DNA from 3 places in the Bradyrhizobium ottawaense genome. Region 2 is predicted to be linked to each of the others. Evidence: predicted binding sites of a transcription regulator. Region 2 holds the regulator's gene; each other region holds the start of a gene.
What was found. The regulator HrcA, encoded in region 2, represses chaperone genes, less so after heat shock. The targets are predictions, from matches to a motif close to GTTAGCACTCNCNNNNNGNGAGTGCTAAC.
Positions count from the first base shown of each region.

Region 1 (10,487 bases), 3.1 Mb from region 2:
CGAAGCTGCCGGGTGATGCGCTCGAGCCGCGCTCGCGCCTGATCATGCTCTACGCGATGTGCGGCTTCGCCAATTTCGCCAGCCTCGGCATCATGATCGGCGGCTTGGGCGTGATGGCGCCGGAGCGGCGCGAGGAGATCAACGCGCTGGGATTGAAGTCGATCGTATCAGGGACGCTGACGACGTGCGTGATGGGCGCGGTGGTGGGGGTCATAACGTGACCCGTGGTGATGCCGTAGCCTGGTCAACTGCACAATTTCGACTTCTGCAAGATGCGGCGCACCTCGGCCAGCTTGGCACGGCAGGGCTCGACCGCCATGGCCTTCGCCTCGCTCGTTCGTCCCTGCGCCCACAGCAACACCGCCATCAAGCCTTGCGCCCCGGAGCGCACCGGCCCACCCGCCACATCTGAAGCGGCGAGCGACAGGGCGGTTCGCGCCTCCGTCTCGGCGGCACTGAGGTTGGCTTGTTCCAGGAAGAAGACCGCACGGAACACGTGGGCCCGCGCATCTTTTGGGTAGCGGGTGACGAGATCGAACGACCGGCTGACCATCTCGTCAGCCTTCGCCGGCACTTCCGACGCGCGGATATAATGCACGGCATCGGCCATGTAGGACGAATAATGAACGGCGGCGAAGCCGGCGCAGATCAGAGATCCGAGGGATGCTGCAAGCAACGTCATGCCGGCGCTCCGCGGCAGGCTGTCATAGGACCAGAAGGCGAGCCACGGCGTAATCGCAAGCGCGGCACCGGCCACCGCACCGCCTGCATGGGCATAATAGTTGACATTGCCCGAGGCGCCGAAGGCCAGCGGCAGCAGTGCGGGAACACCGAAGAAGAGCGACGTCTTCAGTCTCGATATGGTTTGATCGGCGTCCGCTTCGGGCTCGAAGCTCGCGACGAACAGCGCGGCGATGAGCCCGGTGATGGCGCCGGACGCGCCCACGCCCACCGTGCCGGGGCCATTGCCCAGCAGAGAGCCGACCTCGCCCGCCACTGCACTGGCGACGAAGATCAGCGCAAACCAGCCACGGCCGATCAGAGACTCCAGCCTGACGCCGACGATGAACAACCCAATGCAGTTGCTGACGAGGTGCCACCCGCTGCCGTGCAGCAGCGGCGCAAGGCCAATCCTCCACCACTCTCCTCGTCCGACAACGAGATCGTAGCCCGACGCGCCCTGGGCGATCAGCGAGCGGACGTCGAGGTCACCATCCCGCGCAACGTCGATGGCCAGACTGCGTTGCAGAGCGAAGATCAAAAGCAGACCGAAAATCAGGCCAATGGTGAGGAAAGGGATATCGGCCAGAAGCCTGTTATCGCCAAAAAGCGTCCCTTCGCTGGGCAAGGGCCGAGCGGGGTCGCGCACGATCTCCCGCACGGTCGGCGCGGCGACGGGTTGAAACGACGCTCTTGACGGTGGCGCCGTAACGCCGCGTCGGCCAAAAGTGTTGGTCGCCATGAAAGCACTCCCGCGTTTTCACATCCTTGAGTTGCTGCGAGAGGTATTTTCGATTGGTTAGCGCCCGCCCTGCAGGTCAGCTGAAACCATCCGACTGGTAATTGCCCGGTTTCCCAGATCGCGTGCTTTTTAGCGATCGTGACGGGAACGCTGACGACGTGTTTGATGGGCGGTGTTGGGGCTGGAGTCGCGACAGTCCTGCAGCCCGGATGGAATGCAGCGCAATCCGGGCTACGTACCCGTCACAGCAATGACGAAGGAGAGAGATCGCCTACGCCTTCAACTCCACCGTCCTGAACTCCGCCGGCAGGATCACCTCCAGCAGTTCGACGTCATCCGAATAATCCAGGATCATGTGCTTGATCTTCGGCGGCTGGGTCCAGGCGCTGCCTTCTTTCATCAACGTCTCGCCCTGCCCGTCCATATAAGTCTTCACCCAGCCCTTGAGCACGTAGACCATCTGGAAGTCGACGTCGTGAAAATGCAGCTTTGACACCTCAGCCGGATCGCAAGGACCTTGCAGCCGGATCACGTGCGCTTGCGCGAGGCCATGGCTAGCGTCGGCGATGCCGAGGTCGCGGTATTTCGCGTAAGCGCGCAGGCCATCGGCCTTGAAGTCTTCCTCGCGGTGATGGCTGATCGCGATGCGCTGCCTGGGACGTGCGGGCTTCTTCGGTACGGCAGTGCGAGCCTTTGCCTTCACCGCCTTGCGTGCCGAGGATCGCGCCGCCGCTTTGGCGCCGCTCCGCTTCTTCACTGCGGTCTTCGTTGCGGGTCTTGATGCCTTTTGCTTGGCCATTGTCTGCCTCCCTGATCTGAGCGCGCCCGCCGGACGGGTACAACCCGAGCACAGATTATCCAGTCTTGGATGAGGCGGCAATTGCCGGGCGCAAGGCTAGCGGCTCAATGACCCGATCGGTCGTAGCTTGTCCCAAGCTGTCGTGGCGAACGGCCGTCGTCTCGTATTCGTTCTCCCGCTGAATTAATCTCGAAGAGAGATTCTGGGGGATTGAAGCCATGGGCAACAGCGTAGGTCAGCGTGCATTTCAAAATGCCCGGCTTCAGAAACGGCAAAAAGCCGAAGTGCTGCCGTTGCTCGGGCATGCGCTCCAGCTACACAAGATGGGGCTTCTCGCCGAGGCCCAGGCTGCCTATCGGCAACTCCTGCAGCTCGCGCCCAACCAATTCATGGCGCTGCACATGCTCGGTGCTTTGGAGTCCGACGCCAAGAATTTTCAGCAAGCCGAAATCCTGCTGAGCCGGGCGGTCGCCGTGGATCCGCAATCTGCCGATGCTCATATGAGGCTGGGCGTCGCGCTCAACGGGCTGCGCCGTCACGACGAGGCCTGCGCGAGCTATCGAAAGGCCCTCGCCTTGCGGCCCAACCACGCCGCAACCCTCTCCAATCTCGGTAACGCGAGCGTGGCCCTCGATCTTCACGAGGAGGCGCTTCACAGCTACGACAAGGCGATCGCACTCGACGCAAGCCTTGCCGAAGCCCACAACGGCCGGGGTTGGGCGCTGTGCCGTCAACGCAATTATGACGAGGCCGTCGCAAGCTTGAACCGCGCGCTGTCGATCAAGCCCGACTATGCCGCGGCGCTGGCGAACCGTGCCACGGCTTTACGGGAACTTCAGCGATTTGACGAAGCGCTGGCAGACGGCAATCAGGCAATTGCGCTGGCACCCGACGACGCGAATGGGTGGCTCGCGCGGGCCAGTGTCCTGCTCCAGATCCAGCAAATTGCCCACGCATCCCACGACTGCCAGCAGGCGCTGGCGATCGATCCCGATTCCATTCAAGCTCACCTGGTGCTGGGTCTTTGCCTCGCCGGACTTGGCCGGGTCGACGAAGCCCTCGCCAGTTTCGACAGAGCCCTCGACATCCAGCCTGACCTGCAGAGCGCGATCTCCAACAAGATATTCACGCTCGATTTTGCGGGGGACGCCACCGTTGAACGGCATCAGCAGGCGCGTCAGGTGTGGTGGGAGCGTGTCGGCGCGAAAATCGCTTCAGGCGCGGCGGGCCCGCATGACAACAACCGCGATCCGGACCGCCGTCTGGTGCTCGGCTATGTCTCGTCGGATTTCAACGCGCATTCGGCTGCGTTGATTTTCAAGCCGGTGCTCCAACACCATGACCGGGCACAGTTCGAGGTCGTGTGCTACGCTTGTTCGTCGAAAGTGGATGCGACGACCGGTGAATTTCAGGGGATCGCCGATCGCTGGCGCGACGCCTCGCAATGGACCGAAGATCGCCTCACCGCCGAGATCCGCGCCGACGGCATCGACATCCTGATCGATCTGTCCGGCCATACCAGAGGCAACCGCCTCGGCGTGTTTGCGCGCAAGCCTGCACCGATCCAGGTGCACGGCTGGGGTCACGGCACTGGCACCGGGCTGCCGACGATCGATTATCTGTTCTCGGACCCGGTCGCGATTCCCTTCGAGGTTCGGCATCTGTTTGCGGAGACCGTTGTCGACCTGCCGTGCTTCGTGACGCTGGCCTCGCTGCCGACCGAGATTCCGCGGGCACCTACGCCGGCGATCTCGAACGGCTTCGTCACCTTCGGCGTCTTCAACCGCATCAGCAAGATTTCGGACGAGGCGGCGCAAGTCTGGTCCAGGATTCTCGAGCGGGTGCCGGGCTCGCGACTGCTGATCAAGGATGTTGCGCTGGACGACCAGCTGGTCCGCGAAAATTTGCTGGCGCGGTTCGAGGCTTGCGGATTGCCGGCCGAACGCGTCGATCTGCTCGGCGCCACCTTGCGAAGCAAACATCTGGCATCGTTCAATCGCGTCGATATCTGCCTCGACCCGTTCCCGCAGAACGGCGGCGTCAGCACGTGGGAAGCCTTGCAGATGGGCGTGCCGGTGGTGGCGAAGCTCGGCAACAGCCTGCCCAGCCGTGCTGCCGGCTCCATCCTCACCGCTCTCGGCTTGCCGGACTGGGTCACGGACAGCCATGAGGCGTATATCGAAATCGCAACGAGCCGAGGTTCTGAGATCAGCGAGCTCGACAGGTTGCGCCGCGAGCTGCCCGACAAGATCCGGGCCGCAGCCGCCAGCAACCCCGTCTCATACGGGCGAGCGGTCGACGAGGCCTATCGCGCGATGTGGAGACGCTATTGCAGCGAGGGCGCCTGATCGCCCCTCAGGCGATCCCGGGAATAGTGCGTTCGTCCGACGAGCTGCAAGGGAGATATCGGTAGGGTTGGCAAAACGACTGGTCCGCCATAGCTCGAAGAGCGACGGCGGAAGCGTGCCTACCTTCCGCGCGCGATCATGGAGAGATGGTGGGCACGGCGCTTAAGCGCCTTGGCCCACCCTACGAGACCGATATTCGTCTCAATGCAGCCGGAACACGCCATCCACGGCGCGCAGCTCGGCCGGCTTGATCAGCTTGGAGTGCGCGACGGTGACCGAATGGAGGGGACCGTCCAGCTTTTCCTGCCAGAAGGCCAGGAAATCCTTCAGCGCCGGGAATTTCGGAAACATGTCGTAGTTCTGCCAGACGTAGGTCTGGAGCAGCGAGGGATGATCCGGCATCCGGTAGAGGATTTGTGCCGTCGTCAGCCCGTAACCTAAAAGCTGTTTCCGAAAGTCCTCGGAAACGCCCCCACTCCGCACGCCCATGCCAACCTCCTTTGCAGGAGCGCATTCAAGGGGCGGCCTGGTCGGTGTGCGCCTTACGAGCCACCCGGTACTGATGCGCTCACATGAGAGAAATGTGACGCAAACTGACAACCCATCTCAAGCCCAAAAGTTTAACAAGCTGTTGAAATTCAATGCGTTAGCAGCAGATGGATCACCGTGCTAATACGGCTCGGCCTCGGTTAACGATGGAAAAGAGATTCTGGCAGTCCGCGCTTCCGGGTGCTGATTTTTCTGCTAGAAGCCCTTGCTCCCGCAAAATTCCTGTCCTATTTCAGCCTCGCCTGTGCTAGCACTCGCGGGCACAGATTGCTAACAGACGAAAATCATCAACTCGTGCAAATGCTTAGGAGAGCTGCATGAAATTCCGTCCGCTTCACGACCGCGTCGTGGTCAAGCGCATCGACGCAGAAGAGAAGACCGCCGGCGGCATCATCATCCCCGACACTGCCAAGGAAAAGCCCTCCCAGGGCGAAGTCGTCGCCGTCGGCCCCGGTGGCCGCGACGAAGCCGGCAAGCTGATCCCGATCGACCTCAAGGTCGGCGACCGCGTGCTGTTCGGCAAGTGGTCCGGCACTGAAGTCAAGATCGACGGCGTCGATCTCTTGATCATGAAGGAAAGCGACATCATGGGCGTCCTCGACGTCCCCGCTTCCAAGAAGAAGGCGGCCTAAGAGCCCCTCTCTCCCTCCAGTCAACCTCAAGGAAAATTCCAGATGGCAGCCAAAGAAGTCAAATTCTCGGTTGAAGCGCGCGACAAGATGCTGCGCGGCGTCGACATCCTCGCCAACGCGGTAAAGGTCACGCTCGGTCCGAAGGGCCGCAACGTCGTGCTCGACAAGTCGTTCGGCGCTCCCCGCATCACCAAGGACGGCGTCACCGTCGCCAAGGAGATCGAGCTCGAGGACAAGTTCGAGAACATGGGCGCCCAGATGGTGCGCGAAGTCGCCTCCAAGTCCGCTGACGCGGCCGGCGACGGCACCACCACCGCCACCGTGCTGGCCCAGGCGATCGTGCGCGAAGGCGCCAAGTCGGTTGCCGCCGGCATGAACCCGATGGACCTCAAGCGCGGTATCGACCTCGCGGTCGAGGCCGTCGTTGCAGACCTCCAGAAGAACTCCAAGAAGGTCACCTCGAACGACGAGATCGCCCAGGTCGGCACCATCTCGGCCAACGGCGACCAGGAGATCGGCAAGTTCCTCTCCGACGCCATGAAGAAGGTCGGCAACGAGGGTGTCATCACCGTCGAGGAAGCCAAGTCGCTCGAGACCGAGCTCGACGTCGTCGAGGGCATGCAGTTCGACCGCGGCTACATCTCGCCCTACTTCGTCACCAACGCCGACAAGATGCGCGTTGAGATGGACGACGCCTACATCCTCATCAACGAGAAGAAGCTCTCCTCGCTGAACGAGCTGCTGCCGCTGCTCGAGGCCGTGGTGCAGACCGGCAAGCCGCTGGTCATCGTCGCCGAGGACGTCGAAGGCGAAGCCCTCGCGACCCTGGTCGTGAACCGCCTCCGTGGCGGCCTGAAGGTCGCGGCCGTCAAGGCTCCGGGCTTCGGCGATCGCCGCAAGGCCATGCTGCAGGACATCGCGATCCTGACCGGCGGCCAGGCGATCTCGGAAGATCTCGGCATCAAGCTCGAGAACGTCACGCTCAACATGCTCGGTCGCGCCAAGAAGGTGATGATCGACAAGGAGAACACCACGATCGTCAACGGCGCCGGCAAGAAGGCCGACATCGAGGCGCGCGTGGCCCAGATCAAGGCGCAGATCGAGGAGACCACCTCGGATTACGACCGTGAGAAGCTCCAGGAGCGTCTTGCCAAGCTCGCTGGCGGCGTCGCGGTGATCCGCGTCGGCGGCGCGACCGAGGTCGAGGTGAAGGAGCGCAAGGATCGCGTTGATGACGCGATGCATGCGACCCGCGCGGCTGTGGAAGAAGGCATCGTTCCGGGCGGCGGCGTCGCCCTGCTCCGTGCCTCCGAGCAGCTCAAGGGCCTGCGCACCAAGAACGACGACCAGAAGACCGGCGTCGAGATCGTGCGCAAGGCGCTGTCGGCTCCGGCTCGCCAGATCGCGATCAACGCCGGTGAAGACGGCTCGGTGATCGTCGGCAAGATCCTGGAGAGCAAGACCTACGCTTACGGCTTCGACTCCCAGACCGGCGAATATGCCGACCTCGTCAAGAAGGGCATCATCGACCCGACCAAGGTGGTCCGTACCGCGATCCAGAACGCTGCCTCGGTGGCCGCGCTCCTGATCACCACGGAAGCCATGGTCGCCGAGCTGCCCAAGAAGGGCGGCGCCGGTCCGGCGATGCCCCCGGGCGGCGGCATGGGCGGCATGGACTTCTAAGGTCCAACGACCTCAAGAACTACGAAACCCCGGCAGCGATGCCGGGGTTTTTGTTTGGGGGGCAAACACTCTCCGCTCGTCATTCCGGGGCGCGCCCGCTTGGGCGCGAGCCCGGAATCCATAACCACTAAACTCAGTTGGCTATCCCCGGATAGAGATCATCCCAATTCGGGTTTTGCTCTTCGATCAGGCGCGTCTTCCAATCCCGCCGCCACTTCTTGAGTTCTTTCTCGCGGGCGATCGCCGTCGTAGGATCGTCGTAGATTTCGAACAAGACGAGCTTGTCGACGCCGTACTTCGTCGTGAAGCCGGGGACGGCTTTCGTCTTGTGCTCGTATACACGGCGCACGAGGTCGTTGGTCACGCCGATGTAGAGCGTGCCATGCTTCTTACTCGCGAGGATGTAGACGTAATAGGCCATTCCATCCGCCTGTGGTTATGGATTCCGGGCTCGCGCTTCGCGCGCCCCGGAATGACGACGGCCCTCACTCTACCTTGCCCAGCCGCTCCATGTGCGGCTCGCCGTCTTCGTCGAGCGACCAGAAGATGCGCGTCACCTTGCCGACGAGATTGTCCATCGGCACGAAACCGAACGTCGACAGCATGCGGCTGTCGGTGGAATTGTCGCGGTTGTCGCCGAGCACGAAGAAATGGCCCGGGGGCACCGTGAAGACGTTGGTGTTGTCCAGGAAACCGTTGTCGAGGCAGTCGTTGGTGACATAGGACGCGCCGCTCGGCAGCGTCTCGCGCCAACGCTTGACCCTGACGCCGCCATCCCCACCGCAGGCGTTGTCGGCGAGCCCGTCCTCGAGCGCGACGCGCGTCACCGGCCGGTCGTTGAGGATGAACTGGCCCTGCCGCATCTGGATGCGGTCGCCGGGCAGCCCGACCACGCGTTTGACGTAGTCGACCGAGCTGTCCTTTGCGGTCCGGAACACGACGATGTCGCCGTATTCCGGGTCGGCGGCGAAGACGCGACCCGAGATCCAGGACGACGCGAACGGCAATGAATACCGGCCGTAGCCATAGGCATATTTGGCGGCGAAGACGTAGTCACCGACCATCAGCGTCGGCGCCATCGAATTGGAGGGGATGCTGAACGGCTGATAGAGGACGAAGCGAAACAGGATCAGCGGGGACCACAGCACCGGGACCAGCAGGATCAGGATGACGATCACCTTCCATTCCCGCGATTGCGCTCGCGACGGCCGGATGGAGTCCTGAAGAATCGTCATGCGCCTGCCCTGATCAAACCCGTGGTCTTCGCGAGATTACGCAACCTTCGCGCGCGCGCAATCCCGGCTCCGTGATTTTGGTCGCACAGGCGCGGTTCGGCGTTCATTGCAAGCGACGACGACGGATAAGTGAAGGGCCGCCCGTGGGCGGCCCTTCGGTTTTACGCACTCTCGGGGGCCTTCAGGCGCACGAGCCGGGTCAGAAGGGCATCGAGGCCCTCGCCGTTGCCGGCGTGGAGGTCGATGCGGCCGACCTTCTCGACCAGCCGCTCCAGCGACTCCAGCTCCTTGAGCCGCAGCAGCAGGGGGTTCTCCTCCATCAGGCGGGCGGTGTTCAGAAGCGAACGCGTCGCCGCGGTCTCCTCCTGCCGGCGGATCAGGTTCGCCTTGGCGACCCGCTCCGCCTCCACCACCTTGTTCACCAACTCCCGGATCTCGCCGGGCAGGATCACGTCCTTGACGCCGAGCTCGGTGACCTCGACACCGGACTCCGCGACGCGTGCCCGCACATAGTCGCGCAGCTCCGCATCCAGCGCCGCCTTCGCAGACAGCACCTCGTCCAGCGTCCGGCCCGCAACCGCCTCGCGGATCGCGAACTGCACCAAACGGTACAGCCACGCATCCACGTCGGGCACGGTCGCAACCGTCCGCTCGGGATCGACCACCTTACGGAACGCCGTCAGCGTCACCCGCAGCGCGATGCGATCCTTGGTCAGCATCTCCTGCGCGGTGATCTCGACCGCCTGGGGCCGCAGGTCGAGGCGCTTCACCTCGATCTTGCGGCCGACGGTCCAGAAGGCGTGCCGACCGGGCACGAGCCGCTCGACGAGCCGGCCCTCGACATAGAGCAGGCCCGCCTCGTGGTTCTCGACCACCGTCTCCGACGTCACGGCCGAGCGGTTACGCTCGATCATGGCCAGATGCCGCGCGCCGACCCTGACATCGCTGGACACGTCGATGCGCTCGACATCGACGCTCGTTGCGACCTTCCAGTAGACGCGCACCTGCCAGGGCGTCATCAGATGCACGGGCCGGCCGTCGAGGCTGACGATGGCGATCTCGTCCGCCTTGGTCTCGACCGCCTCGAACAGTTCGGCGGCGAGATCAGGCCGTGCGGCCTTCAGCACCGCGTAGCGATCCGCAGAGAATTCGCTGCGGACCACATCGAGCACCTCGGCCTTGAGCTCGTGCAGGGGATCGAACAGACGATGCCTGCCGGGCGCGAGCACGCGCACGAGCTGCCCGTTGCGCGTGAGCAGCGCACGCTCGCCATCCTTGACCGTCACGTTCAGCATCAGCAAATGCCAGCCCTTGTTCGAAGTCATGGCACGCCTCCATCGTTTTGCGTCCGGCCGGATGCCGGACAACAGGTTTCGTTTGCAAAGGATTTGAGGACGCGGACGACGCTTCCTGAGAGATCGACGGACCGAGGCTTGAGCTCGCATGACGACGGGCGCACGCGCGCGATCGCGCGACGGATGTCGCGCGGCCGAGCGGAGCCACCCGGCATCAACGCAAGCGGTATCTACCCGCGGCGCAAAGCCGGTCTCACAGTGTCTAGGTTCGGACGGAAAGCCTTGCGGCAAAACGGCCGGACTGCGACTGAAGCGCGCGTCCGGTCCTCGTCAGAGGTGTCAGTTTTTCAGGCTGACCCGTAGCGCTGGAGCGGGATTCGAACCCGCGTCACGATGATTAAACGTCATCTGCTCTACCACTGAGCTATCCTTTGGTTGGTACAAGAAATCGGAATCGAACCGATGCCTCCGAATTTTACTCCGG
Region 1 covers NZ_CP029425.2:3,329,190-3,339,676, reverse strand. Annotated here, with positions in the region: gene CIT37_RS15790 (NupC/NupG family nucleoside CNT transporter) at 1-221, shown strand, start outside; gene CIT37_RS15785 (rhomboid family intramembrane serine protease) at 245-1,462, opposite strand; gene CIT37_RS15780 (cupin domain-containing protein) at 1,734-2,261, opposite strand; gene CIT37_RS15775 (O-linked N-acetylglucosamine transferase, SPINDLY family protein) at 2,480-4,609, shown strand; gene CIT37_RS15770 (usg protein) at 4,811-5,098, opposite strand; gene CIT37_RS15765 (co-chaperone GroES) at 5,476-5,790, shown strand; gene groL (chaperonin GroEL) at 5,833-7,473, shown strand; gene CIT37_RS15755 (GIY-YIG nuclease family protein) at 7,607-7,894, opposite strand; gene lepB (signal peptidase I) at 7,959-8,708, opposite strand; gene CIT37_RS15745 (slipin family protein) at 8,870-10,033, opposite strand; tRNA gene CIT37_RS15740 (tRNA-Lys) at 10,367-10,432, opposite strand; tRNA gene CIT37_RS15735 (tRNA-Leu) at 10,440-10,487, opposite strand, start outside.
Region 1: a site for HrcA is predicted at 5,405-5,433, ahead of CIT37_RS15765 (co-chaperone GroES). Genes of this name have one in related genera too.

Region 2 (10,487 bases):
GTCGATGTCGAGCCGGCCATGCGCGCCGGGGCCGATGCCGGCATATTCCTCGCCGCGCCAATAGACCAGATTGTGCCGGCACTCGGCGCCGCGCCGTGCGTGATTGGAGATCTCGTAGGCGGGCAGCCCGAGCTTGTCGCAGGTCTCCTGCGTGACGTCGTAAAGCGCGCGCGCCACCGCTTCGTCCGGCGTCTTCAATTTGCCGGCCTGGTGCAGGCCGAAGAACGGCGTGCCTTCCTCGATCGTCAATTGATAGAGCGACAGATGCTCGGCCGCTTCGTCGATGGCGAGACGCAGCTCATCGGCCCACATCGCCGGCGTCTGGTCGGGACGGGCGTAGATCAGATCGAACGAATAGCGATCGAACGAGCGGCGCGCTATGGCGACGGCATCGAGCGCCTCGCGCGCGCTGTGCAGGCGGCCCAGCGCTTTCAGCGAGGCATCGTCGAGCGCCTGCACGCCGAGCGAGACGCGGTTGACGCCGGCGGTGCGATAGCCGGCAAAGCGCGTGGCTTCGACGCTGGTCGGATTCGCCTCCAGCGTCACCTCGACATCGCCGGCGACGGTCCAGTGCTTGCCGATCGCATCGAGCACCGCGCCGACCGTTGCGGGCTGCATCAACGACGGTGTGCCGCCGCCGAGAAAGATCGAGGTGACCTCACGGCCGGGCGAGCGCTCGGCGGTGGCTGCGATCTCGCGCGCGAAGGCGGAGGCGAAGCGCGCCTCGTCGATCGCAGCGTGGCGGACATGGCTGTTGAAGTCGCAATACGGGCATTTCGACAGGCAGAACGGCCAGTGCACGTAGACGCCGAAGGCTTCCTTAGCGCGGCTCAAGGCAGATCTCCGCCAGTTTCACGAAGGCGCGGGCGCGATGCGACAGGCCAAGGCCGAGCGGCGGCAGGCCGTGCTTCTCGATGCTGTCCATCTCGCCGAAGGTGCGGCTGTGGCCGTCCGGCAGGAACATCGGGTCGTAGCCGAAGCCGGCGGTGCCGCGCGGCGGCCAGACCAGCGTGCCGTCGACGCGCGCCTCGACCTCTTCGAGATGATCGTCGGGCCAGGCGACGCAGAGCGCGGAGACGAAATGCGCTTTGCGCTTGTCCGGCGTGGTGGCGCCGCGCTCCTGCAACAGGCGCTCGATCTGCGCCATCGCCGCGGCGAAATCCTTGGAAGGTCCAGCCCAGCGCGCGGAGAAAATGCCCGGCGCGCCGTCGAGTGCGTCGACCACGATGCCGGAATCGTCGGCAAAGGCGGGAAGCTTGGTCGCCCGCGCTGCCGCGATCGCCTTGATCGCGGCATTGCTGCGGAAATCGTTGCCGGTCTCGTCGGGCTCGCCGAGGCCGAGCTCTCCGGCCGACACCGCCTCGATGCCGTACGGCGCGAGCAGCTCCTTCATCTCGGCGAGCTTGCCGGGATTATGGGTGGCGATGACCAGCTTTCCGGTGATTCGGCGGTGCATGGGCTTATTGACTACGCGACAGCCAGTTTCTGCAAGTCCACGAGACGCGCGATGCCCTTTTGCGCCAGGGCGATCAGCTTCAGGAACTCGTCCTGCGTGAACGGCTCGCGTTCCGCGGTGCCCTGCACCTCGATGATGCGGCCGTCGCCGGTCATGACGAAATTGGCGTCGGTCTGGGCTTCCGAATCCTCGGCATAGTCGAGATCGAGCACGGGCGTGCCGTTGTAGATGCCGCAGGAGATCGCAGCGACGTTGTCGCGCATCACATTGGCCTTGATCATGTTGCGCGCCTTCATCCAGTTGATGCAATCGGCGAGCGCGACCCAGGCGCCGGTGATCGAGGCCGTGCGCGTGCCGCCGTCGGCCTGGAGCACGTCGCAATCGACCGTGATCTGGCGCTCACCGAGCGCTTCGAGATCGACGATGGTGCGAAGCGAGCGGCCGATCAGGCGCTGGATCTCGACGGTGCGGCCACTTTGCTTGCCGGCGGAGGCCTCGCGGCGGGTGCGTTCGGAGGTCGCGCGCGGCAGCATGCCATATTCGGCGGTGACCCAGCCGCGGCCCTGGCCCTTCAGCCACGGCGGCAGGCGATCTTCCAGCGTGGCGGTGACCAGCACATGGGTGTCGCCGAATTTCACCAGGCAGGAGCCTTCCGCATATTTGACCACGCCGCGCTCCAGCGTCACGGGGCGCAATTCGTCGGGCGCACGGCGGCTTGGCCGCATGGGAAATCCTCCAAAACTCGCAGGTTAGGGCTATTCGCGGTGCTTGTAGGTGGGGTGAGGGTATGCGGCAAGGGGAAAGGACAAGGCTTTTTCACCCCCGGTTCTCCACCCTGCAAACGCGACGCTTGTCAGAACCCTCCTGGATGGACAAATTATGAGCATCTGAGAGGAGTTACCGTCTGTGGCCCATCACGATCCGATCCATCTGATCGCGCCGCGCGCAGGCCTCGCCCAGCTCAACGAGCGTTCTCGCGACATCTTTCGTCAAATTGTCGAAAGTTACCTCGCGACCGGTGAGCCCGTGGGCTCGCGCAATATCTCGCGCCTCATCGCCATGCCGCTGTCGCCGGCCTCGGTCCGCAACGTCATGGCCGATCTGGAACAGCTCGGCCTGATCTACGCCCCGCACACCTCCGCCGGTCGGCTGCCGACGGAACTCGGCCTGCGGTTCTTCGTCGATGCCCTGATGCAGGTCGGCGACCTCAACGAGGCCGAGCGGCAGTCGATCCAGAGCCAGCTTGCCACCGTCGGCCAGGCGCAATCGGTCGAGGCGGCGCTGGACCAGGCGCTGACGCGGCTGTCGGGCCTGACCCGCGCCGCCGCGGTGGTGCTGACGCCGAAATCCAATGCGCGGCTGAAACACATCGAATTCGTCCGTCTGGAACCGGAAAAGGCGCTGGTGATCCTGGTCGGCGAGGACGGCCAGGTCGAAAACCGCGTGCTGTCGCTGCCCCCCGGAGTTCCCTCCTCGGCGATCACCGAGGCCGGCAATTTCCTCAATGCGCGCATCCGCGGCCGCACCCTGGCCGAGGCGCGGCTCGAGCTCGAGACGGCACTTGGAGAGGCCCGCGCCGAGCTCGATCAGCTCGCACAGAAGGTGATTTCCGCCGGCATCGCCAGCTGGTCCGGCGGCGAGAACGAGGATCGCCAGCTCATCGTCCGCGGCCACGCCAATCTGCTCGAAGACCTGCATGCGCTGGAGGATCTGGAACGGGTGCGCCTGCTGTTCGACGATCTCGAGACCAAGCGCGGCGTGATCGACCTGCTGGGGCGTGCCGAGACCGCTGAGGGCGTGCGTATCTTCATCGGTTCCGAGAACAAACTGTTTTCCTTGTCCGGCTCCTCTACGATCATCTCGCCCTATCGGGATGCCGCCGGCCATATTGTCGGTGTTTTGGGCGTGATCGGGCCAACCCGGCTGAATTATGCCCGCGTGATCCCGACCGTGGACTACGCGGCCCGCATCGTCAGCCGTCTTTTGGGAGGCTGATCGGCGTTTCCGCCGATCACGGGCGCTTGATTTTCGGCGCTTTAGGCACGATATCCGGGCCAACAATCCCTGGAAACGAGTTCGAGATTAGAGCCGATGACCGAGCAAGACCGGCAACCCGAAGACACGACTGCCGCGACCGGCGAGCCCGTGGTGTCAAAACCCTACATCATGCCCGACGATCCCGAGCCCGGCTCGGTCGAGCAGTTGCAGAAGGAAGCCGCCGAGGCGCGTGACCGCATGCTGCGGACGCTGGCCGAGATGGAGAATCTGCGCAAGCGTACCACCAAGGAGGTCGCCGACGCCCGCCTCTACGGCATCACCGGCTTTGCCCGCGACGTGCTCGACATCGCCGATAATCTTCAGCGCGCGCTCGATGCCGTTCCGGCCGAGGCCCGCGCCACGGCCGATCCCGGCCTGATCTCGCTGATCGAAGGCGTCGAGCTTACCGAGCGCTCGCTGCTCAACGCGCTGGAAAAGCACGGCGTGAAGAAGCTCGATCCGCAGGGCCAGAAGTTCGACCCGAACTTCCACCAGGCGATGTACGAAGTGCCCGATGCGTCGGTGCCGTCGGGCACCGTGGTGCAGATCATGCAGGCCGGCTACACCATCGGCGAGCGCGTGCTGCGCCCGGCCTTGGTCGGTGTCGCCAAGGGCGGCGCGAAGCCCGCGGCCGCGGCGAACAACAACGAGTCGAGCGGCGCGGCGAACTGATTTTTTTGCGTCATTCCGGGGCGGCTCGAAGAGCCAAACCCGGAATCTCGGGATTCTGAGGTGCGCAATGGCGCACCATAGTTCGATGCTTCGCATCGCCCCGGAATGACAGTCATCTAGCCCTGCGCGCTCGCGATATCCGCAGACTGAATCCGCTTCACGCCGGCCTTGGCCATATCGGCCCAGGCTTTTGCCAGCGAGCCCTGCGTGTCGATGCCGCGGCAGGCGTCTTCCACCACATAGACCTCGAAGCCAGCCTTGCGCGCGTCGAGCGCGGTCCAGGCGACGCAGAAATCCGTCGCGAGCCCTGCGACGAAGACGCGCTTGATCTTGCGTCCCCTCAGATAGCCGGCAAGTCCCGTCGAGGTCTTGCCGTCGGCTTCGAGGAAGGCCGAATAGCTGTCGACGTCCTTGTGAAAGCCCTTGCGGATGATGAGCTCGGCGTGCGGGATCGCAAGGTCCTTCGACAGCGAAGCGCCATCGGTGCCCTGCACGCAATGGTCGGGCCACAGCACCTGCTTGCCATAGGGAAGGTCGACGGTCTCGAACGGCTTCTTGCCGGAATGCACCGACGCAAACGAGATGTGGCCCGGCGTGTGCCAGTCCTGCGTCATCACCACATTCGCAAATGCTTTCGAGATCTTGTTGATGACGGGCACCACCTGCTCGCCCTCTTTCACCGCGAGGCTGCCGCCGGGCAGGAAGCAGTTCTGCACGTCGATCACGAGCAGCGCGGAGGCATCGTCCGGCTTGATCGATGCCGCTGCAAGGAGTGCGGTTGGAGCCAGCGTTGCAAGCGCCGTCGTCCCAAGCATTGCCAAGACTTGTCGCCGATCCAGCATCGTTCGCCTCCCCTTCGGATGAACTCAACGGAGACGAAGCCTAGTTCCGTTCGTGTACGAACAGAAGCCCGAAAATGCGGCCGGGTTTGATGAGGGGTTGGGCGTGCAGCCTCAACACCGCTGTCGTCCCGGACAAGCGCAGCGCAGATCCGGGACCCATACCCCCAGGGAGAAGTTTGGCGAAGACTCTTCGTGGGTACTGCGACCGACCGCAATCGCGAGATCACGCGGTATGGGTCCCGGCCCCCCGCGCGCAATTGCGCGCTAGGCCGGGACGACACCGAGTGTGTTGGAGCGCCTCTGGCCTACCCCTTCGGCTGGATGCCGTCGCGCACGGCGCGGAAGCGAGTGAAGGCGGCCAGCCACTGGTCGCGCGGGGCGCTGGCGATGATGCGCAGCGAGGCGCCTCCGCTCGAGAAGCGGATCCACTGCACCACGGTCACCGGGACCTTGTCCTTGCCGCTGATGCCGTCGATCCGGGTCTCGAAGCCTTGCTGGCCGTTGATGCGGATCGGCTCGGACATGGTGACGCGCGATTCGCGCACGCCGGGAATCTGCAGCGCCGCCTCCTGGGCGAAGCGGGCGCGGTCGTCGGCCTGCTGCGGCGTGGCGCCGATCAGGCCGAGGATCATGAACGGCTTCGACTCGTAACCGGTGCTCTCGTCGCCGTCCGCCAGGATGATGCTCGAGCCCGGCGCCAGAGTGCGGATGTCCTTGAATTCGGCGAGATCGGTGATCCTGAACGGCATCAGCGCGATCTGCTCCTCGGCCGAGACCTGCTTGCGGGTAGTGGCGGTCGCAAACATCTGCCGCACCGCCTCATCCGTGTAGATCTTGGTCGCATTCTCCGGGACCTGCACCGCGACGTAGCCGGAGAAGCCGGCGCCCGGCACGATCATCGAATAGCGCTTCACCGGGGTGTCGCCGGCCTTGCCGCTTTCGGTGGTGAAATAAGCGAGGCCCGCGGGCGTCTCGATCTTGTCCTGCTTGACGCCGCCAGCGCCGGCCGGATTGGAATTGAAGGCGCTCACGACCTCGCCATAGGCTGCCGGCGGCAGCTCGGTGATCAACACCTTGACGCTGCCATCCTCGCTCTCGAATCCCGGAAACGTTTTTGCCGTGCTGAGACCGACCAGCGGCACCATGCCGAGGCGCAAGCCGGGTGGAAACACGGCGTCGGCGGCGAAGGCCGGAAACGCGGAGGCGATCAGAAGGGCGAGCGCGGCGAGGGGGCGGATCAGCTTCATGGGCACTCTGATTGGTTCACATTGAGGCCGTTCGATGGTCGGCCACCGGGCCGCATTGTCGCGCGAAGCAGCTGTGGCGGCTGCCCGGCCGGTCCGCCTTTTACCGGGTTTGGGCTTGCGGCAACAGGGTGGGCGGGCTTGCGGTAGCGGGGGCTTGCTGAAGCCTGAACCTGTTAATAATTCCTCACCCGCAAGGGCGGTGAAGCCCGGATATCATCGTCCAAAACCCAATGTTTTCACGGCAGAAACGTAGCTTCGGTCCTTGCGGGCCCCTCCCCCCCTCCTATATGAGCCTCAATCATCGCAATATCGCGGATGTTTGATCTTAGGGGGTTTCGGTCGGGTGCCTTCTGGGCCCAGCCAACCTGCCGCAAAAACAAGGATATCAGGACCATGGGAAAGGTCATTGGGATCGACCTCGGCACCACGAATTCGTGCGTCGCCGTGATGGATGGCAAGAACGCCAAAGTCATCGAGAATTCCGAAGGCATGCGCACGACGCCTTCGATCGTCGCCGTGACGGACGACGGTGAGCGCCTCGTCGGCCAGCCGGCCAAGCGCCAGGCCGTCACCAATCCCGAGCGCACCTTCTTCGCAGTGAAGCGCCTCATCGGCCGCCGCTACGACGACCCGATGGTCGAGAAGGACAAGAAGCTCGTCCCCTACAAGATCGTGAAGGCTTCCAACGGCGACGCCTGGGTCGAGGCCGACGGCCAGACCTACTCGCCCTCGCAGGTCTCGGCGTTCATCTTGCAGAAGATGAAGGAGACCGCGGAAGCCCATCTCGGCCAGAAGGTCGATCAGGCCGTCATCACCGTTCCCGCCTACTTCAACGACGCCCAGCGCCAGGCGACCAAGGACGCCGGCAAGATCGCGGGCCTCGAAGTGCTGCGCATCATCAACGAGCCGACCGCGGCCGCGCTCGCCTATGGCCTCGACAAGACCAAGACCGGCACGATCGCGGTGTACGATCTCGGCGGCGGCACGTTCGATATCTCGATCCTCGAGATCGGCGACGGCGTGTTCGAGGTGAAGTCGACCAACGGCGACACCTTCCTCGGCGGCGAAGACTTCGACATGCGCCTGGTCGGCTATCTCGCCGACGAATTCCAGAAGGAGCAGGGCATCAACCTGCGCAACGACAAGCTCGCGTTGCAGCGCCTGAAGGAAGCCGCTGAAAAGGCCAAGATCGAGCTGTCCTCGACGACGCAGACCGAGATCAATCTGCCCTTCATCACCGCGGACCAGACCGGCCCGAAGCATCTGACGATGAAGCTCACCCGCGCCAAGTTCGAGGCGCTGGTCGACGACCTCGTCCAGAAGACCGTCGAGCCCTGCCGAAAGGCGCTGAAGGACGCCGGCGTCACCGCCGGTGAGATCGGCGAAGTGGTTCTGGTCGGCGGCATGTCGCGCATGCCGAAGGTCCAGGAAGTCGTGAAGCAGCTGTTCGGCAAGGAGCCGCACAAGGGCGTCAACCCGGACGAAGTCGTGGCGATCGGCGCTGCGATCCAGGCCGGCGTGCTCCAGGGCGACGTCAAGGACGTGCTGCTGCTCGACGTCACCCCGCTGTCGCTGGGCATCGAGACGCTGGGCGGCGTGTTCACCCGCATCATCGACCGCAACACCACGATCCCGACCAAGAAGAGCCAGGTGTTCTCGACCGCCGAGGACAGCCAGAACGCGGTCACCATCCGCGTCTTCCAGGGCGAGCGTGAAATGGCGGCCGACAACAAGATGCTCGGCCAGTTCGACCTGATGGGCATTCCGCCGGCTCCGCGCGGCATGCCGCAGATCGAGGTGACCTTCGACATCGACGCCAACGGTATCGTCAACGTCTCGGCCAAGGACAAGGCCACCGGCAAGGAGCAGCAGATCCGCATCCAGGCCTCCGGCGGCCTGTCGGAAGCCGACATCGAGAAGATGGTCAAGGACGCCGAGGCCAATGCCGAGGCGGACAAGAAGCGCCGCGAGGCCGTGACCGCCAAGAACGAGGCGGATGGTCTGGTGCATTCGACCGAGAAGGCTTTGGCCGAGCACGGTTCGAAGGTCGGCGAGACCGAGCGCCGCGCCATCGAGGATGCCGTCGGCGACCTCAAGGAAGCGCTGAAGGGCGACGATGCCGAGGCGATCAAGGCCAAGACCCAGACGCTGGCCCAGGCTTCGATGAAGCTCGGCGAGGCCATGTACAAGCAGCAGGCCGAGGCCGACGCCAAGAAGGACGCGGCCAAGGACGACGTCGTCGACGCGGAATTCACCGAAGTCGACGACGACAAGAACAACAAGAAGTCCGCCTGAACCCCAAGAGGGTCATGATGCGGACGGCTTGGACCCCACACGCTCTACCGGCCTCCTCCTTCGCGGGGGAGGCCGCCGTGTCGGGACGGACGGGCGGGTCGCCCGTTACGATCGATCAATTCCCAGCCGTTATGCTGAACGCCGCCAAGCGACCCTCTGCCGCCGGGCAGAAGGCTGCCTATATCGTCGTGTGGCGACGTCGTTTCGCTCCGACTTGAATCGCGATTGGATAGACCGAGTCCCACATGTCCACGTCCACCAAGCGCTGCTATTACGAAACTCTCGAAGTCGAACGCGATGCCGACGAATCCGTTCTGAAATCGTCGTTCCGCAAGCTGGCGATGAAGTTCCACCCGGACCGCAATCCCGGGGACGACACCAGCGAAGTCAAGTTCAAGGAAATCAACGAGGCCTACGAGGTCCTCAAGGACAAGGACAAGCGCGCGGCCTATGACCGCTACGGCCATGCCGCCTTCGAGCAGGGCGGCGGCGGCGCCGGCTTCGGTGCGGGCTTTGCCTCTTCCTTCTCCGATATTTTCGAAGATTTGTTCGGCATGGCCGGGCAGCGCGGCCGCGGCGGCCGCGAGCGCGGCGCCGACCTGCGCTACAACATGGAAATCACGCTCGAGGAAGCCTTCGGCGGCAAGACCGCGCAGATCGAGATTCCGGTCTCGGTCACCTGCGAGGCCTGCTCGGGCATCGGCGCCAAGGCCGGAACCAAGCCGAAGACCTGTTCGAGCTGCGGCGGCGCCGGCCGCGTGCGGCAGTCACAGGGCTTCTTCACGCTGGAGCGGACCTGTCCGGGCTGCCAGGGCCGCGGCCAGATGATCGAGGATGCCTGCCCGTCGTGCTCGGGCCAGGGCCGCGTCACCCGCGAGCGGAATCTTTCGGTCAACATTCCCCCGGGCGTCGAGGACGGCACAAGGATCAGGCTCGCCGGCGAGGGCGAGGCAGGGGTTCGCGGCGGTCCGCCCGGCGACCTCTACATCTTCCTGTCGCTGGCCCAGCACCAGTTCTTCCAGCGCGACGGCGCCGATCTGCATTGCCGTGTGCCGATCTCGATGGTGACGGCCGCGCTCGGCGGCGAATTCGAGGTGCCGACCATCGAGAAGGGCAAGGCCAAGGTGAAGGTGCCGGCCGGGACCCAGTCGAACCGCCGGTTCCGCATTGCATCAAAAGGCATGCCGGTGCTGCGGTCGCGCCAGATGGGCGACATGTATGTTCAGGTCGTGGTCGAGACCCCGCAGAACCTCACCAAGAAGCAGCAGGAATTGCTGGCCGAGTTCGAAAAGCTGTCCTCCGGCAACACCCAGCCGGAATCCGAGGGCTTCTTCGCCAAGGTCAAGGATTTCTTCGGTAATCGGGCGAGTTGACCCGGCTTGACCATACCGCCTTCGGCCTATACGTCTTTATGACCATTTTCTGACACGCCGCGGTCCCGCGGTCCCGTCCGGTCCTGACATGCCATTGCCATCGTCCGCGCGTGCGTTGAAGAAGCCTCGTCTCGACGACGAGGTGCGCTTCCTCAGATCATGGATCGAAAAGCCCCTCCACATGGGCGCGGTGATGCCGTCGGGCAAGCTCTTGGCCCGGACCATGGCCCATTACGTCGATGTCGATTCGGACGCGCCTGTGGTCGAACTCGGACCCGGCACCGGCGCCATCACCTCGGCCCTGATCGAGCGCGGCGTCGACCAGAAGCGTCTCGTCCTCGTCGAATACAATCCCGGCTTCTGCGCCCTGCTGCGCGACCGCTATCCGCAGGCCAAGGTGGTGCAGGGCGATGCCTATCGCCTGCGTGACACGCTCTGGAACGTCCTGAGCGCGCCGGCCTCCGCGGTCGTCTCCGGCCTGCCGCTGGTGACAAAACCGATGCTGACGCGGCTGCGGCTGATCCGCGACGCCTTCACGGCGCTCGCGCCCGGCGCGCCCTTCGTC
Region 2 covers NZ_CP029425.2:186,908-197,394, reverse strand. Annotated here, with positions in the region: gene hemW (radical SAM family heme chaperone HemW) at 1-834, opposite strand, end outside; gene rdgB (RdgB/HAM1 family non-canonical purine NTP pyrophosphatase) at 821-1,456, opposite strand; gene rph (ribonuclease PH) at 1,468-2,181, opposite strand; gene hrcA (heat-inducible transcriptional repressor HrcA) at 2,363-3,451, shown strand; gene grpE (nucleotide exchange factor GrpE) at 3,548-4,165, shown strand; gene pncA (bifunctional nicotinamidase/pyrazinamidase) at 4,282-5,007, opposite strand; gene CIT37_RS00885 (hypothetical protein) at 5,313-6,254, opposite strand; gene dnaK (molecular chaperone DnaK) at 6,648-8,549, shown strand; gene dnaJ (molecular chaperone DnaJ) at 8,795-9,922, shown strand; gene CIT37_RS00870 (class I SAM-dependent methyltransferase) at 10,011-10,487, shown strand, end outside.

Region 3 (10,487 bases), 1.3 Mb from region 2:
ATCACCTCCGAGCAGCTCGGCCTGTCGCCGGTCCTGATGGCCGCGGCGAACTCGTCCGGCGGCGTGATGGGCAAGATGATCGACGCGCAGTCGATCGTGGTCGCCTCCACTGCCACCAACTGGTACGGGCACGAGGGCACGATCCTGCGCTTCGTGTTCTGGCACTCGATCGTGCTGGCCTGTCTCGTCGGCGTGCTCGTGACGTTGCAGGCCTATGTCTGGCCGTTCACGGCAATGGTCCTGAAGTAGCAGGCCAACTCCGGCTCGAACGCAAATCCCCGCGAGGTTCCGCCCCGCGGGGATTTTTGCGCCCAATCAAATCTCATCGCGCTCCAGGTTGAGCGAACCTTCTCATTGGCGCCGCCGTCTTATAGAAGGTGCGGCAAATCAGGTCGGACGAGAGGTCTCATGGTTTCGCTCAAGCGATTGGTGTGTGCTGCGGTTGCAATGCTCGCGATGTCCATTGTCGCGCGTGCCGAGGACGGTTTCCCGTTCGGCACCGAGATGACGCTGGAAGCGCTGCCGCAAGCAGGCTCGAAGCGAATTCCGAACATCGAGATCGGCGACCATGGCGAGGTCGTGCTCGAGCTCTGGTGCAAGGGCGGCAAGGGCCAGTTCTCGGTCGCCGGCAACACCGTGATCTTCGTCCCCGGTCAGATCCAGGATCGCTCCTGCCCGCCGGCAAGGGCGCAGGCCGACGACGATCTGGTCGCAGCACTGAGCAGCGTCGAGACCTGGAAGCGTCAGGGCGACGTGCTGACGCTGATCGGCCCCAAGCCGCTGCGTTTCAGGACGACGGGGAATTAGCTCCGCTCTCGTGTCCCGGACAAGGCGCGTCGCGCAAGCGATGCGCCGCAGAGCCGGGACCCAGATTTTCTATCGGCAAATTCGTGTGTGGCCTCTGGGCCCCGGCTCTGCTGCGCATCACTGACGTGCTGCGCAGCGTCCGGGGCACGAAAGCCTACTTCCACACCGACTTGTCGGCATCCCAGCGCTGGCCCTTGAGCTCCTTGGCAAGCGCCTCGACCGAACCGTTGTCGTCGGGCTGCTCGCCTTCCTCGTCGACCGACGTGTCGTCGGAGAGATTGAGCTTGGCGCCGCTGCTCTCGTCGGCGGTCGTCGTCGCGGGGCTGCCGATCCACAGCATGAGCTTGTCGGTCGCGCCCGGCTTGTCGGGCGAGACGAGCCCTGCGACCTCGATCGTGTCGGTGAGATCGAGCGCGGGGAAATCCGGGTTCGGCCGCTTGAAGACCAGCTTGAGCTTGCCCGTGGCGGGGTTGAAGCTTTGCGAGACCGGCTTTGCCGCGAGCGTCCGGCTCAAAACGTTCGAGACGGCGGCCGCGAGCTTGTCCTTGCTGATCTTGTCGCCCTCGCGCCAGTCGGCTGCGGCGAAGCGGATGGTGCGGTCCATCTCGGTCATGCCCGCGGTCCAGCCCGCGGAGGTGACGCCCGGCGTCGCCTTGAATTTCGCCAGCAGCGCGCCGGCGCGCTCGGGATCGACCGACATGTTGATGGTCTGCTCGCCTGCGCGCAGCGCATCGCAGCCGACCGTGAGGCTCGCCAGCGTCACCTCGACCGCCTGGCCCTTCAGGCTCTTCAGGAAGTCGGTTGCAGCGTCGAGCTTGACCTTGACCGCGATCGCCTCCGGCGAGACGTCGGTGAAATCCTTCGGCTGCGGCGTGATGCCGTCGTCGGAGGTCTGGTTGTCCTGAAATTCCTTCTCGCTGAGATCGGAATTGTCGGGCGAGGTCACCTCGGTCACGACCTGGCCAATGCTGATCTGGCCGCGGAATTCGAAGGTGTCGCCGCTCTGCTTGCGCAGCAGCTTGACGCTGACGGGCGCCTTCTCGCTGATGCTCTGCGCGGTGCCGGTCAGGGTCTGGCCCGCGACCTGGAGATTGACGACGAAGCGGTCCTTGCGGTCGGAATTCTTTGCGACGGGATAGCAGACGTCGAGCACGGCCGCCGTCACCGTCTTGCCCTGGCGCGTCTCCTTCAGGATCACGTCGGCATTGCCGTCCATCAGCCCGTCGATCGAGGTGAAATAGCGTGTCTCGGGGCCACCGGGCGTCGTGGCCTTCGGCGACAGCTTCATCTGGGCGGATGCGGAATGCGGAGAAGCTGCAAGCAGAGCCAAAAGGGCTGTCGAACAAACCAGAAGCGCACGCATCGATGAAATCCTCGCGCAACGGGCATGATCCGGAAAGTGTGAAGCGGTTTTCCGAGAGGATCATGCCCAAACAATTCGAATCGGCGCGTCACCGTAGTGGGTTTTGGCCGTCGGTTGAATCGGAAAGCGGAGGGGCAGGGTCGGCAAAAAAGAAGGCCGCCCGGAGGCGGCCTTCGCAACATTGTAACGGAACGGAGGCTTAGAAGCCGCCCATGCCGCCGCCGCCGGGCATCGCGGGCGAGGCTTCCTTCTTCGGCGTTTCGGCGACCATGGCCTCGGTGGTGACCAGCAGGCCGGCCACGGAGGAGGCGTCCTGGAGCGCGGTGCGCACCACCTTGGCGGGATCGATGATGCCTTTCTCGATCATGTCGACATAGTCCTCGGTCTGGGCGTCGAAGCCGAAGGTCTCGGACTTGTTCTCCAGGATCTTGCCGACCACGATCGAGCCTTCCACGCCGGCGTTTTCCGAGATCTGGCGGATCGGAGCCTCGAGCGCCTTCAGCACGATGTTGATGCCGGCCTGGACGTCGGCATTGGCGTTGGTGAGACGGCCGACCGCCTTCTTGGCGCGCAGCAGCGTGACGCCGCCGCCGGGGACGATGCCTTCCTGCACCGCGGCGCGGGTGGCGTTGAGAGCGTCCTCGACGCGGTCCTTCTTCTCCTTGACCTCGATCTCGGTGGCACCGCCGACGCGGATCACGGCGACGCCGCCGGCCAGCTTGGCGAGACGCTCCTGGAGCTTCTCACGGTCGTAGTCCGAGGTGGTCTCCTCGATCTGGGCCTTGATCTGGCCGACACGGGCCTCGATGTCCGGCTTCTTGCCGGCGCCCTTGACGATCGTGGTGTTCTCCTTGTCGATCACGACCTTGCCGGCGCGGCCCAGCATCTTCACCGTGACGTTCTCGAGCTTCATGCCGAGGTCTTCGGAAATGAGCTGGCCACCGGTGAGGATGGCGAGGTCCTCGAGCATGGCCTTGCGGCGATCGCCGAAGCCCGGCGCCTTGACGGCGGCGACCTTGAGGCCGCCGCGGAGGCGGTTGACGACCAGGGTGGCCAGCGCCTCGCCCTCGACGTCTTCGGCGATGATGACGAGCGGCTTGCCCGACTGCACCACGGCTTCCAGCACCGGAAGCATGGCCTGCAGGCCCGAAAGCTTCTTCTCGTGCAGGAGGATGTAGGCATCCTCGAGCTCGGCGGTCATCTTCTCGGGGTTGGTGACGAAGTAGGGGCTGAGATAGCCGCGGTCGAACTTCATGCCCTCGACGATGTCGACTTCGGTGTCGAGCGACTTGTTCTCTTCGACGGTGATGACGCCTTCGTTGCCGACCTTCTGCATCGCCTGGGCGATCATCTTGCCGATGGCGGCATCGCCGTTGGCCGAGATGGTGCCGACCTGGGCGACCTCGGAGGAGGCGGCGACGGGCTTGGCCCGCTTCTCGATGTCCTTGATGACGGAAGCGACCGCGATGTCGATGCCGCGCTTGAGGTCCATGGGGTTCATGCCGGCGGCAACCGCCTTGGCGCCTTCGCGCACGATGGCCTGGGCCAGCACGGTGGCGGTGGTGGTGCCGTCGCCGGCGAGGTCGTTGGTCTTGGAGGCGACCTCACGCACCATCTGGGCGCCCATGTTCTCGAACTTGTCCTCGAGCTCGATCTCCTTGGCGACGGTGACGCCGTCCTTGGTGATGCGGGGTGCGCCGAAGCTCTTCTCGATGACGACGTTGCGGCCCTTCGGGCCGAGCGTCACCTTGACGGCGTTGGCGAGAACGTCGACGCCGCGCAGCATGCGATCGCGCGCGTCTCCGGAAAACTTGACGTCTTTGGCAGCCATTTTAGCAATCCCTCGTGTTTGGTGATGTGTCTGCCGCACGCCCGTCGCATCAATTCCGGGATTCGTGGACCGAACCCGGCGGAATGATGGATGCCCGGACCGCCTGGATCCGGGCATGACATTCAGCGGCTGTTCAGGCGGATGGCCTTAGGCCAGTACGCCCATGATGTCCGACTCCTTCATGATCAGGAGCTCTTCGTTGTCGATCTTGACCTCGGTGCCCGACCATTTGCCGAACAGCACGCGGTCGCCGACCTTGAGGTCGATCGGGGTCAGCTTGCCGGTCTCGTCACGGCCGCCGGGGCCGACGGCGACGACCTCTCCCTGGGAGGGCTTTTCCTTGGCGCTGTCCGGAATGATGATGCCGCCCTTGGTCTTTTCCTCGGCGTCGATACGTTTGACCACGACACGGTCATGCAGCGGACGAAATTTGGATTTAGCCATGACGTTTCCCTTTGGAGGCTCGCTTCGGAAGTAGTGGAAGTGGGTGGGGCGGCGCTTCCGTCCATCCCCCTATCCCGAGGATCGAACGGCGTGCTTAGCAATCGGGCTTTCCGAGTGCTAATAGTGGGCCCGGAAATATGGCTTGGCCGCGATCCTGTCAAGCAAAGGTGGTTAAGCGATTGGTGAGGCGGATATAGGATGGTGGCACTGGAAACTTGTTCGGGGCGCCGACGTATTAAAGGACGTCATTGCTCCGGCAGCGGTTTTGCGCTTGGCTGCAGGAGGGGTGCGGCCATGGTCTTGTTCGGGGGAATGCCATGATCAGTTCAGCTCACGCGCGCACGGTTGCCAATCTGGCCGCCGCCTCTTGTCTGGCGCTGCTGCTGGGCGCCTGCGGCGGCGGCATGAGCCTGCCGTCCTTCTCGTCGTCCTCGCCGCCGCCCGAAGCCGAGCCGGGCGTCGCGCCCGAAATGCCTGCGACCATTCGCGGCGACGAGATCGTCGGCCGCTGGGGCCTCGCCTCGTTCCAGAACCCGGCCGACCGCGCCCGCACCGAGGCCGCCGCCCGGGCCCAGTGCAAGAACCCTTATGTGATCACCGCCGGCTCCTCCGGCGGCGTGATCATGCATCTGGCCGACCAGGCAACGCCCCAGGAGCTGCGGCTGAAGGGCTCGCCGAGCGGCAAGAACTACATCGGACCGGCGGGTCCGACTCCCGGCGAGCAGGACCGCGAAATCATCTCCTTCGACGGCCGCGTCCTGATCACCCGCTTCATCGACAAGGACGCCGCCACCCGCTACGGCAACATGGTCTACGTCCGCTGCGCGCCGCGGGCGTGATGTTCGTCTTCCGTCATTCCGGGGCGCGCGAAGCGCGAACTATGGTGCGCACTCGCGCACCTGAGAATCTCGATGTGGTGAGCTTCCTGCCTTAAATCTCCGGATTCCGGGTCCGGCTCTGTCGAGCCGCCCCGGAATGACGGGCTGGGCCAAAATCAAAAACGCCGGCTCTCGCCGGCGTTTTGTTTTTCGCTATGCCGCGTCCGCTCAGTCGAACAGCGCGTCGATGTCGTCCTGCGAGGCGTGGCCGACGTCGCCGGCGAGCTTGGGGCCGTTGAGAAGCTTGTCGTCCTCGCTGCGATTGTCGACCTGCGGCACGACGTGGGACTTGATCGCGTCGACGCCGCCCCAGATCTCCATCATCGCATTGATGTGCTGTTCGATGAACTTCATCGTGCCCATCACCTTGCTGATGCGCTGGCCGGTCAGGTCCTGGAAGTTGCAGGCCTCGAAGATCGAGATGACGCGTTCCTGGATGTCGTCGGCGAGCCGCTTCTGCTGGTCGATCGAGTCCACCTTGGACATTGCGCTGGCGGCCTGGTCGATCGACTCCGCGGCCTCGAGGATCTGCTGGGTCGCCTGCTCGGTGCCGCCGACCACCGCGCCGAGCTCGCCATTGACCTTGGCCATTTCGCCGCCGTCAAAGCTCTTGCCGTGCAGTGTCGCGATTTCGCGCTTGGTGCGGTCGATGGCGTCATGGATGAGGTCGAGCTCGACCTTCAGCTTTTCGCACTGCTCGATCTGGGCCCGATAGGTCTCGAGCATGGTCCGAGCCTCGGAGAGCTCGTGGGCGGTGGAGGCGTCGATCGCCGCCATGGCTGCGCTGCCGGACAAGGGCAAGGGCGCGGTGCCTTTCGCCATCTGTGCACGGATCGCACGTAGCTCGGCCATGATCTCGCTATGCATCGGGATTGCCTCTTCAGTTACGTCCAAAATCGGCATCTCGCCACCAGCGATATCCTCGACGCGAAAACGTTTGCGGTGAACAGCCATCTGGATACTCCCCCCACCTCACTCACGCGTCTTTGTAGGCAGAAGCGATTTAACACGAAGTTCACGGCAGGAACTGTTGTGCGGCTGCGCGCGACGGCGCGCAAAGAAGCGATTAACCATGGGCGCGCGGCGTTCATCGAAAATAAACGCTGATCGCCAAATTGCCCCGCTGCTGACGACGTGGTGAATCCAAACGCCGCTTCTGTTTACCAAACAAAACGGCTTTTGCTTTTTATTGACCACGTCGGGGGCGCGGACCAGCCATCAGCTCTCCACGGCGCATGTGATCTAGACGAAACAGTACAGAGTACGTCGATGTTCAAGAAAATGTCTGTCGCGCTGCTCGGCAGCGCTTGCACCTTCATTGCCGGCGCAAACAGTGCCAGCGCCTTCGACAATTCGGTGCCGAACGATCCGCCCGCGGTGCTCTACCAGCCGCAGGTGCCGCCGGCGCCGGTGCGCGTCGCCTCCAATGCGAACATGGGCGGCGGCTTCATCGAGTTCCTGTTCGGCGACGGTCCCGGCCGCGGTCCGGCCTACGCGCCGCAGCAGCCGGTCTATCAACAGCAGCCCGGCTATTACGACCAGCGCCGCCTGCCGCCGATGGGCGAGCCGCAGATGCAGGGTGGATATCAGCAAGGCGCGGTTCAGCAGGAGACGGCCGACCCGCGGCAGCGTCAGTTCGATCCAAGGTTCGAGAAGCAATCTGTTGACTATAGCGGCAAGGAAAGTCCCGGCACCATCGTGGTCGATACCCCGAACAAATTCCTCTATCTCGTCGAGGGCAACGGCAGGGCGATGCGCTACGGCATTGGCGTCGGGCGTCCCGGCTTCACCTGGTCCGGCGTGAAGGCGATCACAGCCAAGCGCGAATGGCCGGACTGGACGCCGCCGGCCGAAATGATCGCGCGCCGTCCCGATTTGCCCCGGCACATGGAAGGCGGTCCGGAGAACCCGCTCGGCGCCCGCGCGATGTATCTGGGCTCGACGCTGTACCGCATCCACGGCTCCAACGAGCCCTGGACCATCGGCACCAACGTCTCCTCCGGCTGCATCCGCATGCGCAACGAAGACGTCATCGACCTCTACGGCCGCGTCAATGTCGGCACCAAGGTCGTGGTGATGTAGCCCAGCGCGCGCTGCGAGCCGTCAACTCCGCGTGTCGCGCCGGCTCGCGACGCGCGGCATCGAAGGCGTTGCGCGCCGCCGGCGTACGTCCTCCGGCCGAGGTCTAAAGCGCGATGCGATCAGGATGAATCGTCATCGCGCTTAAAGCATGATCTTTTCGGAAAACCGCTGCGCACTTTTCCGGATCATGCTTTAGGCTGGCCGACGATGCCGCCTCGAACCGAGACGAGGGGCAACAGAGCAGCGACGACGAGTTGATGAATGGGAAAGAGATGCGCGAACGGAGCGTTTCAACCGCCGCGCCGACAGCTCTGCCTTCTTGAGGCGCTCGTGCAGTCCCTCCAACTCCGACAACTCGGTGATGAGATGAGTTGTCACGTTGGTCAGGGTTGCGATGCGCTGCTGAAGTGGACTCATTTTTAAAACCCCGACTATAACCAAGAGAGGCAACCACATTGGTGTGTGGCATGAGCAACGTGTTCTTCCAGTTGAACACCCATGTCCGAATTTGGAAATCCGGGAGTCTACGGTCGCACGCGTCAGACGGCGATTTGATTTGTCATGGTGAATTCAGGCGCGTCGGGTAACGTTCAGCTCAGTCCAATGGAGCTGCGCATTAGTCATATTATATCGAGCGTCCTCTCTCCTTGCCGTGGCACAAAAGACGCTCGAGCCCATGCTCTAAAGAAAACGGCCGCCGAGAGGCGGCCGTCCGCATCTTTCGGACGAATTGCTCACGCGTAATCGCTGCCGCCATCGTCGTCGCCGCCGAAATCGCTGTCGTCGGCTACGTCCATATTGCCGTCGTCGTTGTTGTCGCCGTAGTTCTGGTCGTTGTCGTTACGATCGTTGTTCGCCTGGTCGGAGAAGCTCTGGCGGGACTCCCGGTTGGAGCCGATGTCGTTGAGGCCGGCATCGCGCGCGAGCGAGCCGCCGGACTGGTCGCTGCCGCCCCAAGGACTTCCACCGGCGCTGCGGTCGCCGAGGGCGTTGGTGTCGCCAAAGGCCTGCTGATGCGATCCGCCCATCATGCCGCGGATGCTCGAGAGCAGCAGCGAGCCGCCGACGACGCCGGCGGCAGCTGCCGCTGCGGTGCCGAGGAACGAGCCGCCGCCACCGCCCATCGGCGGTGCGCCATAACCCTGGCCCTGGCCCGGGCCCTGACCTGGACCTTGGCCGTAAGGCGGCTGACCGTAGCCCGGCTGCGTCTGCTGCATCGCTCCGCCGCTGTTCCAGACCGGCCGCGTGTCACGCGGCGGCACGTTCGGAACCGAGCCGCGCGAGGGGCCTCCGCCGAACAAGGTATCGCGCATGGTGTCGAGGAAGCCGCCGGACTGCGCCTGCTCGGGCGCATGGGCCGCTTCCAGCTCCTGGATGCGGTTATGGGCACGCTTCAGCGCTTCGTCCTGCAGCAGCGTGGTCTGCACCAGCGCATAGATCGCGCCGGGTGCCTTGCGCAGTCCGTCCGAGATCGCGGCGATCGCGTCGGGATCGCGCGGTGCGTTTTCCAGTTTCGAAAGCCGGTCGAAAAGGTCGTCGACGAGCTGGCGTTCCTGCGGCGTCATGATCAGTCTCCCTCGCGCAAAACAAGCGCGAAGCAGATGTAGGGTTCCATTGTGGCCCCAACAGTGCCGGCCGGATTAAATTTCGGTATGCGACAAGCTGCCCCGCGGCTTGCTGTCCGCCGGTGTCATCCCAGCGTGGCGCCGCTGTCCGCCAGCAGACGCGCGAAGGCGTCGCCCGCCAGATAGGCGTGCTCGCGTTCGCGGACATCCGTCATCGGATCGAGGCCGGCGAGGACATCGTCGACGAAGCCGGGGTGGCACATCACGAGGCCGCCATCTGGCAAGCCTTCCAGGAATTGCCGCATCAGCTCGCCAAAATCGGCCGCCCGCGTGAAGTCATAGGCGCCGGCAAAGCCCGGGTTGAAGCTGAGCCCCGCGCTGCCGGCACGGCGGCGGAATTGCGCGCTGAGGACGTCGAGCACGATGGCCTTGGGTGAGGCCAGCCGCTGCTTGAGCGGCAGGTCGCGGCCGCCCTGGCGCACCCAGGCGTTCGGCGCGCCTTCGCGGACCGCATCGACAAAGCCGTCGCGCACCTGCGGATAGAGCTGCACATGCTGATGGCCGTCGACGAAGTCAGGCGCGCGCCCGAACGCTTCGGCGAAGGCGGCGAGCTGCGCCTTCACCTCGTTGCGGAAGAATTCGCGGTCGAGCCGCCGCAAAATGCCCGCGCGCAGCAGCTTCGGAAACGGCATGAACATGTCGCCGTCGAGCGGGCGGAAATGCATGGTGAGGGGACGGAACGGCGCCGACAGCGTCACGTGCAATCCGATCGCGCAGCGCGGGCTCGTCTTCGCCGAGGCCTGAAGCGCCTCGACCTCGCTGCGCGCGATTGCGGGCCCCACCATCATCACCGAGGTGGCGTTGAGGCGGCCGCGTTCGATCAGGTCGCGGATGGCGCGGTTGACGCCCGGGCTGATGCCGTAATCGTCGGCACAGAGCCAGATCCGCCGCAGACCGGCGGCCGCGCTCATTCGGCCGCCGTCCTCTTCGCGGCGTCGCTCGAAGCGTCCTGCGCCGCTTCGAAGTGCTTTTCACTATGCTCGGCGACGAAGTAGATCGGGCGCGCCTTCAACTCGGAGAGGATCTTGCCGATATATTCGCCGACGATGCCGATCATGATGAGCTGCACGCCGCCGATCGTCATCAGGCCGATCACGAGCGAGGGATAGCCGGGCACCTGCTTGCCGGTCGTGAACACCTCCCAGAGGATCGAAAGGCCGAACAGGAAGGCGCCCCCGGCGAGAATGACGCCGAGCAGGCTGGCGAAGCGCAGGGGGGCCACCGAAAACGAGGTCAGGCCCTCGATCGACAGGCCGAGCAGGCTCGCGGCGTTGAAGGTGGTGACGCCATGGGCGCGGGCGGAAGGCTCGTAGTCGACCCGGATCTGGCGGAAGCCGATCCAGCTGGCGAGGCCCTTGAAGAACCGGTTGCGCTCGGGCAGCTGCCTGAGCGCTGTGACCGCGCGCGGCGACAGCAGGCGGAAGTCGCCGGCGTCCTCGGGAATCTTCTGCCGTGCC
Region 3 covers NZ_CP029425.2:1,518,938-1,529,424, forward strand. Annotated here, with positions in the region: gene CIT37_RS07195 (L-lactate permease) at 1-249, shown strand, start outside; gene CIT37_RS07200 (META domain-containing protein) at 409-807, shown strand; gene CIT37_RS07205 (hypothetical protein) at 962-2,170, opposite strand; gene groL (chaperonin GroEL) at 2,370-4,001, opposite strand; gene CIT37_RS07215 (co-chaperone GroES) at 4,149-4,445, opposite strand; gene CIT37_RS07220 (hypothetical protein) at 4,763-5,284, shown strand; gene CIT37_RS07225 (protein phosphatase CheZ) at 5,492-6,277, opposite strand; gene CIT37_RS07230 (L,D-transpeptidase) at 6,593-7,405, shown strand; gene CIT37_RS07235 (DUF2076 domain-containing protein) at 8,140-8,970, opposite strand; gene CIT37_RS07240 (ChbG/HpnK family deacetylase) at 9,096-9,941, opposite strand; gene CIT37_RS07245 (glycosyltransferase family 2 protein) at 9,938-10,487, opposite strand, start outside.
Region 3: a site for HrcA is predicted at 4,539-4,567, ahead of CIT37_RS07215 (co-chaperone GroES). Genes of this name have one in related genera too.